3 regions of the Methylovorus sp. MP688 genome follow, and region 3 is predicted to be linked to each of the others. Evidence: predicted binding sites of a transcription regulator. Region 3 holds the regulator's gene; each other region holds the start of a gene.
The links. The regulator sigma-54, encoded in region 3, starts transcription at its own class of promoters, with help from an activator protein. The targets are predictions, from matches to a motif close to TGGCACNNTTCCTGCT.

Region 1: MPQ_RS00575 (class II aldolase/adducin family protein) is a predicted target of sigma-54. The motif match lies at 1,719-1,734, and genes of this name have one in related genera.
Region 2: glnL (nitrogen regulation protein NR(II)) is a predicted target of sigma-54. The motif match lies at 2,682-2,697, and genes of this name have one in related genera.

What each region holds. Positions count from the first base shown of each region.
Region 1 is NC_014733.1:124,894-129,179, reverse strand. It holds gene MPQ_RS00580 (ABC transporter substrate-binding protein) at 1-952, opposite strand, end outside; gene MPQ_RS00575 (class II aldolase/adducin family protein) at 915-1,661, opposite strand; gene MPQ_RS00570 (sigma-54-dependent Fis family transcriptional regulator) at 2,017-3,165, shown strand; gene gmd (GDP-mannose 4,6-dehydratase) at 3,733-4,286, shown strand, end outside.
Region 2 is NC_014733.1:2,500,599-2,504,884, reverse strand. It holds gene MPQ_RS11940 (class I SAM-dependent methyltransferase) at 1-113, shown strand, start outside; gene ntrC (nitrogen regulation protein NR(I)) at 155-1,543, opposite strand; gene glnL (nitrogen regulation protein NR(II)) at 1,588-2,670, opposite strand; gene MPQ_RS11925 (DUF4124 domain-containing protein) at 2,794-3,285, opposite strand; gene glnA (type I glutamate--ammonia ligase) at 3,400-4,286, opposite strand, start outside.
Region 3 is NC_014733.1:227,420-231,705, forward strand. It holds gene hprK (HPr(Ser) kinase/phosphatase) at 1-716, opposite strand, end outside; gene hpf (ribosome hibernation-promoting factor, HPF/YfiA family) at 799-1,128, opposite strand; gene MPQ_RS01055 (RNA polymerase factor sigma-54) at 1,156-2,610, opposite strand; gene lptB (LPS export ABC transporter ATP-binding protein) at 2,635-3,357, opposite strand; gene lptA (lipopolysaccharide transport periplasmic protein LptA) at 3,414-3,971, opposite strand; gene lptC (LPS export ABC transporter periplasmic protein LptC) at 3,952-4,286, opposite strand, start outside.

The DNA of each region.
Region 1 (4,286 bases), 100 kb from region 3:
CCCGCTGCTCGGACAAATCGGGGGCCAGACTAAGATGGAATTGATCCCCGTAGGCTTGCTGAACGCCGATACCGCCAGAGCGCGTCTCCCCTTCCAGCACCTTGCGCACCCCTTCCAGATTGGTTTTTGCCCACTCGGATGCGCGCAAGGATTGATACAGAAAGCGCGCGACCAGCTCTGGATGCTCCTGCAGCAGTTGCTCATGGACAGTGATCGGGCGCGGCGTGCCGTTATTCACGCGGTACTGCAGGTCCGGGTAGGTATCCAGATTGATACCAACGACCACACCCTGCCGCTGTGCGGCCTCTACTGCAGAGGCTCCTTTCACATACACGGCATCCACCTTGCCCGCCGCCAGTTGCTCGATACCGGCCCACAAGCCGCCCAGATCTTCACGCCCACCTTGTCCGGAGCCCACTTCCACCAGCTGCACATCATCCAGCGTCAGTCCGGCGATTTTCATCGCGCCCTTGTACCCATGCAGGCTCATGCCGCGCGCAATGCTGCTGCCGCGAATGTGGTCGTGCAGGGGATGCTCTATGAAGGCGGGCAATGCCAGACGCAGCCCCTTGAGATGAGCGGGTTCGCTAATCCCTGAGTCGGGCCGTACCAGGATGGTTTGCCATTCATCAATCCAGGTGAGGCCGATCAGCCGTGTAGGCGCCCCCTGTGCCCGCGCTGCGATCGCCAGCAGATTGCCGCCCTCGCGAATCAGCGTGGGCAGCTGGTGATCGTAATGATGACGCGCCAGCTCGCGATGATCCTGCAAGGTGGAAAGGACAATGCCATCCGCGGCAAACTCGGATTCCAGCCAGCCCAGCTTGTGGGCGAGACCGGTGGCAGTGGGCACCGGGCAACGGGTGAGCCAGAGCCGGTCTATGGCTTGTGCAGTGGTTGAGCTCACGGATATCCCCTTAACCTGCTGCCTGAAGACTGGCAGGTGCACTGTCATTGGCAGGCACCAATCCCAGCGCCTTGGCCTGGTCATAAATCTTGGCCATCTTCCACTGCTGGGTCAGCACGCCAGGACCGTAATCACGCGAGCCGCCGAGGGAATCGGCCAGACTTTGAATCAATGCGCCCTCTTCCAGCAGCAGAATGAATTCGGCCAGCTTGCGCAGGCCTTGCTTGCCCCAGACGGTTGAACCGCCATTGGCTTCCAGAATCGCGGTGTTGTGGGGGTTCAGGCGAATCTGATCCAGAATGAAATCGACTTCCTGCTGACGACGGTCGATATAGATCGGGATTTCACGAATCAGGTTAAAACGCTGCACCGGCACGTAACGGATAGGCAAAGGCCGGTGTGCCTGCGCCCATGCGCCCAGATAAGGGGAATGCACGTGGGAAATCGAGGTGACATCCGCATGTTGCTTGAACAGCTTGTTGTAACGGGTATTGCCCAGGCCGCTTTTGCCGATGACGACATTGCCATCAAAATCCACCACCAGCGCTTCCAGCTTTTTGCCCTTGTTGAAAGGCCCGCCGTAATTGACGATCACCAGTTGTTCCTGGCCTGGCACACGCTCGACAAAACCTACCGTGCCATTGGCCGTGATGGTTCCGGTCTCGCGGAACACATCAAATGCCAATTGCGACTCTTCCAGCACGCTTTGTACAAAATCGTCCAGCTCTCTTTTTGCTTCAACAGCGATCACGCTCATTTTTTTGCCCTCTACGTTGGTATATGTATTGCATCCAATGATGCATAAACAAGCAGGGGCAAGAGCTATGCCAAAAAGAACCAGCACAGCATGATTAATTTTAATTGTTTAAATTCATTGACCTATGAAACACACACTGCCTTTACCCAGGTGGACATGATCAAGCAAGTGTTGGCAGGCAAACATCTGTAAACACAAGACTGTTGCCTGACCACCACTTTTTACATGCCTTAATTTGCATGAGCCTGAATAAGATATAACCATATCTTATATTGGTATAATGTGATATTAGTGGAAATGTTAATAACATTTAGCTATATTGCGCACTGCAATTTACCAAAGAGAGCGTCATACAATGCGAACTCAATTATGGGACTATGACCTGGAAGACGACGAGCCCACTCAGCCACCAAAAGGGGCCGAGCACGTCATCACGCACCCAAATCCATCCTCTGTCAGCTTGTCCATCCGGGCCAGCGCCCTGGTATTCAGCGATCCAAAATCGCAACAGCTGCTGAGAATGATAGAGCGCGTAGCCAAGAGCGATGCCACCGCATTGATTATTGGCGAAACCGGCACCGGCAAGGAACTGATTGCGCGCCAGATGCACGCGCTCAGCGAGCGCAAACATGCGCCTTTTCAGGCCGTCAATTGCGGCGCATTCTCTGAAACGCTGGTAGAAAGCGAATTATTCGGTTACGAACGCGGCGCCTTTACCGGTGCATCGCAGTCCAAAATCGGCTGGTTTGAATCTGCCAATGGCGGCACGCTGTTTCTGGATGAAATCGGCGACTTGCCACAATCCACCCAGGTAAAACTGCTGCGCGTATTGCAAGAGCGTGAAGTGGTGCGGGTAGGCGCGCGCAAAGCCATCCCGATTAATGTACGGCTGATTGCCGCCACCAATGTGGATTTGGAAGAGGCCGTGCGTGCCGGCCGCTTCCGCGAAGATCTTTACTATCGCATCAAGGTCGTGCCCATCAACCTGCCGCCATTGCGCGAGCGCCGTGGCGACATCCTGCCACTGGTGGAACACTTCCTCAATGTATACAAGGAAAGACTCCAGACTGCTGCGCCCCAACTGGCCCCGGAAACCATCCGCGTGATGCTCGAATACCCCTGGCCAGGCAATATCCGCGAGCTGGAAAACGTGATTCACCGTGCATTGCTGGTCTCGAACACCAACACCCTGCAACCGCACGACCTCAACCTGCCGCACTCCCTGCTGCAACGCGAGGAACACGCGGCCCGGCCGCATCATCCCGCCAAACCTGCCAAGCCCTCCGCTGGTCAGAGCAGCGAGGTTTCCACCTACCCACTGGAAACGGTGTTTTATGAGTTATTTCAGGAATCACCGGACAAGCTGTTCGACATCGTCAACAACCTGCTGGTGAGCAAAGCCTATGATTTTTGCCATCATAATCAGGTACATACCGCGAGATTGCTTGGTATCAGCCGGAATATTCTGAGGGCGAGACTCAAGGAATTGGGGTTGATTGAGTAGTAATCGACCCCACCACCAAGAAAGATATACTCTCATTCTAAATACACTTTCTCGTTTTCTAGTGAAAACGAGAAAGTGATTCTATTTTTCATAATGTTATCAACAGCACCCTCTTGGTACACGCTAGTAGGATTGCTCCAAGGTCAACGGTAAGTTACATGAAAATTCAAAAAAATGAATTTTTCAGCTAACTAGCGGAAACCCCGAGTAACTCATCTCCTCGGGATACCAATACGTCATGAATACCTCCTGAATCAACGAAAAAATTCTCAAACCTACGTCAATGTGGCAAAATTTGACGCTTCGTCAATCAGCACCCAGCACCTCTCTTTTGCCCCGTATCCACCGCGCTTGCATAAGATTTCACGCACGGTGCGGTCAGCCAACAAAAATTACGCGAGTATGGTGAACAAGGACCCTAGACTTCTCAAAGAAATAACGCAGAGCAATATGAAACTGCACTAAAACGGTTTAACGAAAAATCTTCGCGTGTTTTTTAGTGCTTTTTGAGGTGCGCGTGTAATTGACTATACCGATATAGCTTGACGTTTTTATGGAAAGAAAATAATGAACAGGGTTGCATTAATCACAGGCGTAACCGGGCAAGACGGGGCGTATCTGGCAGAGTTACTGCTCAACAAAGGCTACATCGTGCATGGCATTAAACGTCGTGCTTCGTCATTTAATACAGCTCGCATCGACCACTTGTACAGAGACCCTCATGAAGAGGGCGTCCGCTTCTTTCTTCACCATGGTGACCTGACAGACTCAAGTTGTTTGATCCGTATTATTCAGCAGGTACAACCTGATGAAATTTATAATCTTGCCGCACAGAGCCATGTCGCCGTGTCTTTCGAAGAGCCGGAATACACAGCAAACTCAGATGCTCTAGGCGCTCTAAGAATATTAGAGGCTATACGTATTCTGAAGTTGGAAAATAAAACGCGTTTCTATCAAGCATCCACTTCTGAACTTTATGGGCTAGTACAGGAAACACCCCAAAAAGAGACCACCCCTTTTTACCCACGATCGCCTTATGCAGTTGCCAAGCTATATGCTTATTGGATCACGGTTAACTACCGCGAGGCATATGGCATATTCGCTTGCAATGGCATCCTCTT
Region 2 (4,286 bases), 590 kb from region 3:
ACAAGGCTTTCCAGGAGGCGGTCGTTGCTTATGGTTGGCGCTACGAATATCTGGCCGTGAGTTTCTTTACCAAGCAGGTGGTGGTGAAGATTACCGAGGTGGGCCAGCACTGATCACTGGCCCGGTGTCCTCGTATGCTTATCGTTTCGTTTTATTATTCCTCTATCCCTAACTCCTGAATCTTGCGGGTCAGGGTGTTGCGGCCCATACCGAGTTGTGTCGCTGCTTCGATGCGACGGCCCCCGGTATGGCTCAGCGCACGGCTAATCAGGATTTTCTCGAATTCCTTGGTGCGTGTTTCCAGAATTTCCTGCTCCCCGCGATTGAGCGCATCCATGACTTCCGCTGCCAGCGCTTCTTGCCAGGAGGTGGCGGTAGTTGGCTTGCTGCTATCCTCCTTCAATTCTGGCGGCAAATCTGCCACATCAATATTCTGGCCTGGCGCCATCACGGTCAGCCAGTGGCAGACATTCTCAAGCTGCCGCACATTGCCGCTCCAGCTCATGGTGGCAAGGTAACGTAGCGCACTTGCAGACGGTTGTTTGGCTTCTACGCCGAGCTCTTGCGCGCTTTGTTGCAGGAAGTGCTTGACCAGCAGAGGCACATCCTCACGACGCTCGCGCAAGGGCGGCAGACGCAGGCGTATCACATTCAGCCGGTGGAACAAGTCTTCACGGAACAGGCCGAGCTTCACGCGCTCCTCCAGATCCTGGTGAGTGGCGGCAATGATGCGCACATTAACCTTGACGGGTTGATGCCCGCCGACGCGATAAAACTGGCCATCGCACAACACGCGCAGCAAGCGCGTTTGCAGATCAGAAGGCATGTCGCCAATTTCATCCAGAAACAGGGTGCCGCCATCGGCTTGTTCAAAGCGGCCGCGTCGTGCTGCCTGCGCGCCGGTGAAGGCGCCGCGTTCATGGCCGAACAGCTCGGACTCCAGCAGATCCTTGGGGATGGCTGCCGTGTTGATCGCGATAAAGGGTTTGTCTGCGCGCGGACTATGCCGATGCAGGGCGCTGGCAACCAGCTCTTTGCCGGTGCCTGATTCGCCATTAATGAGTACGGTGGCATGCGAGCGGCTCAAGCGGCCAATGGCACGGAATACCTCCTGCATGGCAGGGGCCTGGCCAATGATTTCGGGTGTCGCTTCTGGTGTAACGGCTTCCGTGGCCTGACGCATGCTTTCTTCAACGGCGCGCCGGATGATCTCAATCGCCTGGTCTACATCAAAAGGCTTGGCCAGATATTCAAAAGCGCCACCCTGAAATGCCGCAACGGCACTTTCGAGATCGGAGTATGCCGTCATGATGATGACAGGAATCTCAGGCAGGCGTTTTTTTACCTCATCGAGGAAGTCGAGGCCAGAACCGTTGGGCATGCGAATGTCGCTGACAATCACTTGTGGTTCTTCCCGGGTGAGCGCATTGAGTGCCTCGGGCACGGAGGCAAAGGTCTTGAAATCCATGTCGGTGCGCGCCAGCGCTTTTTCAAAGACCCAGCGTATCGATTTGTCGTCGTCAATAATCCAGATAGGTTTCATAGCTTGCCTGTGTGTTTAAAATCGTTCATGTGTTCTACGTGAGTTTACTGCTTGGCAATAAAGCCTTTCATGGCGGTCGTTTCGATGGGTAGCAGAATGGTGAAACAGGTTTTGCCTGGTTCGCTCTCGCATTCAATCATGCCGTGATGCTGGGTGATGAATGTCTGTGCCAGCGTCAGCCCGAGGCCGGAGCCACCTTCGCGGCCGGAGACCAGTGGGTAAAAAATGCGGTCGCGGATATCAGGAGGAATCCCAGGGCCGTTGTCGATAATCTGCAGGCGTATCGCCACCCGGTAGCGTTTCTTGGCTAGCGTTACCTGCCGTTCGGCGCGGGTGCGTAGGGTGATCTGCCCCGTCCCCTGCATGGCCTGTGCAGCATTGCGGGCGATATTGAGCACGGCTTGTATCAGTTTCTCACGATCGCCAATCAGCTCGGGCAGGCTGGTGTCGTAATCGCGCTTGACCATAATGGCTTTGGGTGACTCCGCCAGCAACAGGCTGCGCACGCGTTCCAGCACCTCATGAATATTCGTGGGTTCGTACTTGGGCACGCGGTGCGGCACCAGCAAGCGATCCATCAGTGACTGCAGGCGATCCGCCTCTTTGATGATGACCTGGGTGTATTCGCGCAAATTGACCTGTGGCAGTTCATGCTCCAGCAATTGTGCCGCCCCGCGCAGCCCGCCCAGCGGATTACGGATCTCGTGGGCGAGATTGCGTAACAACTCAGCGTTCGCTTGCTGCTGGATGAGCATGCGTTCCTCGCGCGCAATGCGCAGTTGCTGATCCATCTGCTGGAACTCAAGTACCAGGCAGGCCGGATTCACATCCACCGGGGTCACCGTGCAAGTGACGGCGACTGAACTTTGGCGCATGGTGGTGATGAGAAACTCATGTTCGCGAAATGGACTGCGATTGCTGATCGCATTTTCCACGGCCGAGTGCAGGATTTCGCATTCAGGAAATACCTGAAAAATATCCAGCCCGGTAATCTGTTTGGCGCTTAATGCAAACAGGATTTCAGCCCCCGGATTGGCATATATGACCTTGCGGGAATCATCCAGCAGGATGACGGCAGTGGCGAGATGTTCGAGACCAGCGAATGTGGGAGGAATAATATGTACCATGGCAGTGGTTAAGCAAAAGCCAGGCCAGAGCATGGCGTCAAAGCGGTGAAAAAGCGTTGCATAAGATTGACCTTAAGGATGTTGAATCTGCATCTTTAACACGCAACACCATGAAAATTCAGCTTATTTCATGCCATTGAGCTCTTTTTGCAGCAGCTTTACATTGTTTTCGTGCGTGTCGACATCGGCTTTCAGCCGGCGCATTTTTTCTTCAAATTTTGTGACGTTTCTCAAGGTCTTGCCATCGGCAGTGCGATACACCTCGGGGTTAGCGCTGCCTTCGTTATAAGCTTGTCTTGCTTCTTCCAGCGCTTTTTTCTCTGTGGCGAGTTCATCCTGCAAAATCTGCCGGCGGGTATCATCCCGGCGGGTTTGCGTGCTCCTGTCTACCTTGGGAAAGTCCGAAGGCGTAGGCGTTCTTGCCCGCTCTTTTTTGCCTGAGGGCACGGGCAAGGCATTGTCGCCTTTCAGGAAAAGCTGGCAATTCTTGTAGAGGGTCCGCGTTTTGGCGTCCGTGAATGTCGGTTGGCCTGACTCATCAACGCATTTATAGATATCGGCCGCTTGCACCGTCAATCCAGCTAGCAAGCCGCAACACAGCAATAGAAATTTCATGCATTGAGTTTAGATGAGAAGCCATCGGGTGGCAACGCGCGCCAGTTAACAGGTGCGCAAGAGTGGCAGGCAATAAAAAAGGCGGGTTGCCCCGCCTTTTTTAACATGCTGTGATTAGCAGCTGTAGTACATGGCGAACTCGATAGGATGCGGTGTCATGCGCATTCTGGTGACTTCTTCCATCTTCAATGCGATGTAGCTGTCGATCCAGTCATCGGAGAACACACCACCACGGGTGAGGAACTCGCGATCCTTGTCCAGATATTCCAGTGCTTGTTCCAGGGAGGAGCAAACGGTTGGGATCGCTGCATCTTCCTCAGGAGGCAGATGGTAGAGATCCTTGGTTGCTGGCTCACCTGGGTGAATCTTGTTCTGTACGCCGTCCAGACCAGCCATCAGCAGGGCGCTGAATGCCAGGTATGGGTTGGCAGTAGGATCAGGGAAGCGAGCTTCAACGCGGCGAGCCTTGTCGGAATGCACGAAAGGAATACGGATCGAAGCTGAACGGTTCTTGGCAGAGTAAGCCAGCTTAACTGGAGCTTCAAAGCCTGGAACCAGACGCTTGTAGGAGTTGGTGCCTGGATTGGTGATCGCATTCAGCGCGCGAGCGTGCTTGATGATGCCGCCGATGTAGTACAGGGCGAACTCGGACAGGCCAGCGTAGCCGTTGCCTGCGAACAGGTTCTTGCCATCTTTCCATACGGATTGGTGCACGTGCATGCCGGAACCGTTGTCGCCAACGATAGGCTTAGGCATGAAGGTGGCGGTTTTGCCGTAAGCGTGAGCGGTGTTCAGCACAACGTACTTCAGCAATTGGGTCCAGTCGGCACGTTGTACCAGGGTGCTGAACTTGGTGCCGATTTCACATTGACCAGCCGTTGCCACTTCGTGGTGGTGCACTTCAACAGGCACGCCCATGTTTTCAAGGGCGATGACCATGGCTGAGCGCAGATCCTGGAAGGAATCGACTGGAGGTACTGGGAAGTAGCCGCCCTTTACGC
Region 3 (4,286 bases):
GCCATCTCAAGCTGAATGATGAGATCGAGCGGTTTGGTGGGCTTGACGGCATTGTCACCAAACAGGGCACGGATGTTGAGGATGCCGAGGCCACGCACTTCAAGGAAGTCCTGCAGGATAGGGGGGCAGCGCCCTTCAAGCCGGTCCGGCGCAATCCGGTAGAAATCGACAATATCATCCGCCACCAGACGATGTCCGCGCGAAATCAGTTCCAGCGCGAGCTCGCTTTTACCAATGGCCGGGTTGCCCTTGATCAGGATGCCAAAGCCCTGCACTTCAATGAAAACACCATGGGAGCTCTCGGATTCGGCGACGGCTTGCGCCAGATAATGGCTCAGGACATCCATCAGCCCCGGGCTGCGCATGGGTGAGGTAAACAAGGGGGTTTGAAAATCATCCGAGGCTGCATTCAGCTCGGCGGGTGGTTTTTCACCATTGGCGACGACAACGGCGGCCAGGTCGGTGGAAAACAGATTGTGGATGGCTTTCTTGAGCTCTGGCTTGGGCAGGCTGCGCAAGTAATCCATCTCAGCACAGCCCAACACCTGCACGCGGTTGGGGTGTACAAAATTCAGATGCCCGATCAGTGCCAGCGAGGGCTTGGTCACCGTTTCACTGGTGAGCAGGTTTTCGCCGCCATTCAGCCCGGAAACCCAGGTGAGCTTGAGATTGCGGCGCATATCCCGGTAAAGCTGTGCAACACTGATGGTAGCCATATGATTACCTTATGTTCGGCAGGGACAAGGCGACTGGCGATATGTAAGACAACACGCCTTTGCCTTGTCCCCGGTTAGACCTTTATTCCGCAGCCGCCTGGTGCTTGAGGGCACCGTTGGCCTTGTGATGGTCGCTTACTTTTTCCTTGTGCTTCAGAACCTGGCGATCCAGCTTGTCAGCCAGCGCGTCAATCGCGCCGTACATGTTTTCACCGCTGCTTTCGGCATGGATATCGTGACCCGGCACATGAATGGTGGCCTCCACTTTCTGCGCCAGCTTCTCTACGCTCATGGTGACTTTGACGTCAATCACATGGTCGAAGTGGTTACTCACGCGCTCAAGCTTGCTCTGCACATATTCGCGCAGGGCTGGGGTAACGTCGAGATGGTGTCCGGTGAGATGCAGGTTCATGATTTACTCCTTCAGGTAAAACGCAGATCAAAGCGATCTGCGCTGGTTGGCCGCGGGTATCTGCAAAGACTCGCGGTATTTGGCAATGGTGCGACGAGCAACCACGATGCCCTGTTTACCCAGGATATCCGTGATCTGGTTATCCGACAGCGGCTTTTTCGGGTTCTCTTCGCTGACCATTTGTTTGATCAGGGCGCGTATGGCAGTGGCGGAACAAGCGCCCCCGGATTCGGTAGCCACATGGCTGCCAAAGAAATATTTAAGCTCGTAAACTCCGCGTGGGGTGAGCATGTACTTGCGCGTGGTAACGCGTGACACCGTGGATTCGTGCAGGCCCAGCTCATCGGCAATCTCGCGCAGCACCAGGGGGCGCATGGCGACCTCGCCGTGCTCAAAGAAATTGCGCTGGCGATCCACAATCGCCTGAGAAACGCGCAGGATGGTGGAGAAGCGCTGCTGGATGTTCTTGATCATCCACTTGGCTTCCTGCATCTGGCTCATCAGGTATTGGCTCGAGCTTTCGCGGTTGCGCTTGAGGATGCCGGCATACAGCTGGTTGATGCGCAGCTTGGGCACGACTTCGTCGTTCAGATGGGCCAGCCAGACACCTTTGATTTTCTTGACCACGATTTCATGCTGAATGTAATGATCAGACGTGATTTTGCTGAATTCACCACCTGGGCGGGGATTGAGTTGCAGCACCAGCTGTTGCACTTCGCGCAATACATCATCGTCGCAGGCCAGCAATTTTTTCAGTTTTGCGTAATCGCGGGCTGCCAGCAGGGGCAAGTGCGTTTCGGCAACCTTGATGGCGAGATCCACATAAGGCGTATCTGGTGGCAAGGCGCGCAATTGCAAGGATAGGCATTCTGCCAGATTGCGCGCGCCTATGCCGGGTGGGTCCAGGTTCTGGATATGCTTGAGCGCCGTCTGCAACTCCAGCATGTCGATTTCGAGCTCCGGTGGCAGCATCTCGGCCAGCTCTTCCAGCGACTGCTCCAGATAACCGTCGTCGGTAATGGTATCGACCAGCAGCATGGACAAGGTCTGGTCGCGCTCGGACAGTGGCAACAGTTTGAGCTGACCTAGCAGATGATCGCGCAGGCTGAGGCTGACCGCTTCCTGGTAGCTGAAATCATTGTCATCGTCATTGCCGGAGCTGCTGTCTTCCCAGCGGTTGCTGCCGCTGCTGCTGCCGAATTCAAAATAGTCATCGCCACCAAATTCATCCTGGCGGGGAGCTTCCTCCGGTGTGGCGGCCACGCTGGGCTCAGGGGCTACTGGCGCCGCAATGAAGTTGTCGGGGATTTCCAGCGGTTCTTCGATCTTGTCAGCGCGTTCCAGCAATGGATTCGCCTGCAGTAGGGTTTCCAGCTCCTGATTGAGCTCCTGCGTGGATAGCTGCAACAAACGGATGGACTGCTGCAGTTGCGGAGTCAGCGCCAGGTGTTGCGAAAATTTGAGTTGTAAGCTTTGCTTCATACGTGGGGGCCGCCAAATGTGTGCTTAGAGGCGGAAGTCCTTACCAAGATACACTTCTCTTACGCTATCGTTGTGAATAATTTCGCTGGGCTTGCCTGCCGCGAAGACGCGTCCTTCATTGACGATATAGGCGCGGTCGCAAATACCTAATGTTTCCCGCACGTTGTGGTCGGTGATCAGCACGCCGATATTGCGTTCGGTCAAAAAGCGGATGATCTTCTGAATGTCCAGCACGGCGATGGGGTCGATGCCGGCAAATGGCTCATCCAGCAGAATGAAGCTGGGGTTGGTGGCCAGGCAGCGGGCGATTTCAACGCGACGGCGCTCACCGCCGGACAGGCTGACCGCCATGCTGTTGCGGATATGCGTGATATGCAGTTCCTGCAGCAGCGATTCCAGCTGGTTTTCCATCTGTTCCGGCGCCAGTTTCTGCAACTCCAGAATCGCCATGATGTTTTCGGCCACCGTCATCTTGCGGAAAATCGAGGGCTCCTGCGGCAGATAGGCGAGGCCCAGGCGCGCACGACGGTGTATGGGCAGACGGCTCAGATCCTTGCCATCCAGCAGAATGCGGCCATCATCCAGGGCCACCAGCCCCACCATCATGTAAAAGCTGGTGGTCTTGCCTGCACCGTTAGGGCCCAGCAAGCCCACCACTTCGCCGCTATTGAGTTGCAGCGAAATATCCTGCACCACCGTGCGGGATTTATATTTCTTGCGCAGACCTTCTACGATTAATTGGCTCATGTTTACTCAGGTATATCGTGTTGCACGCCAGACTGACGGATTGTCAGCATGGCAGGTTAATTGGCCGTCGCGCCATCGGTGCCAGCCGGTTTTTTCTTGGGCTGAATGACGGCACGTACACGCCCGGTCGGTGTGGCAGGCGTTGCTGCCTGGCTGCCACCGCCAATCACCTCGGCATATTCGGCATTGGCGTCATACATGATGTAGTCACCATGCACGATGTCATCGCCTTTTTTAACCCAGGCCTTGGTGTAGAGCTGTACCTTGTCCATACGTCCATCGTACTCGATACGTTGACCGCTGCCTTCCATATATTCGTTTTTACCTTCCATTTTTTGCTTGAAGGTGGAGGGCGTCTGCGGATTACCGTAGGTCGTGCTGTGCTGAAAGCCTTCTTTGTCCTCGCGCACCACCAGCTTATCGCCACGGATGATCAGCGTCCCCTGGGTGAGGATTACATTGCCGGTGTAGATGCTGGTCTTTTTGGCATCATTTACGGTGACGGCATCTGCTTCCAGATTGATGGGCTTGTCCTTGTCCGCCTTTTCGGCGTGTGCAGGCAGGCAGGCCATCATCAAAAGTAGCGGCAAAAAGCTACGGGGCAGGGTTGTCATATTTTCTCCGAATCCGGGCTTGGTTATTGGTACTGGTACTTCGTTTCGCCTGTGTTGCCTGTTTTTTAGCGGGGCTGGCGCTGGCCTTGGCATTTTTCTGTGGTGCCGCCTTGCTGGCTTTCGCTGGCGTGCTGGCAGGGGCTTTGCCAGCGGCTTTTTTTGTCACGCTGGGCGAAAGGTAATGCGCCCGCACGCGGCCACGCAGGTTGACGGTCTGGTTTTTCTTGTTGAATACCATACCGTTGGCATGAATCACCGTTTCCGGTGCCTGAGTGATCACCACAGGTTTGTCTGTCACGGCCACTTCCTGCTTGG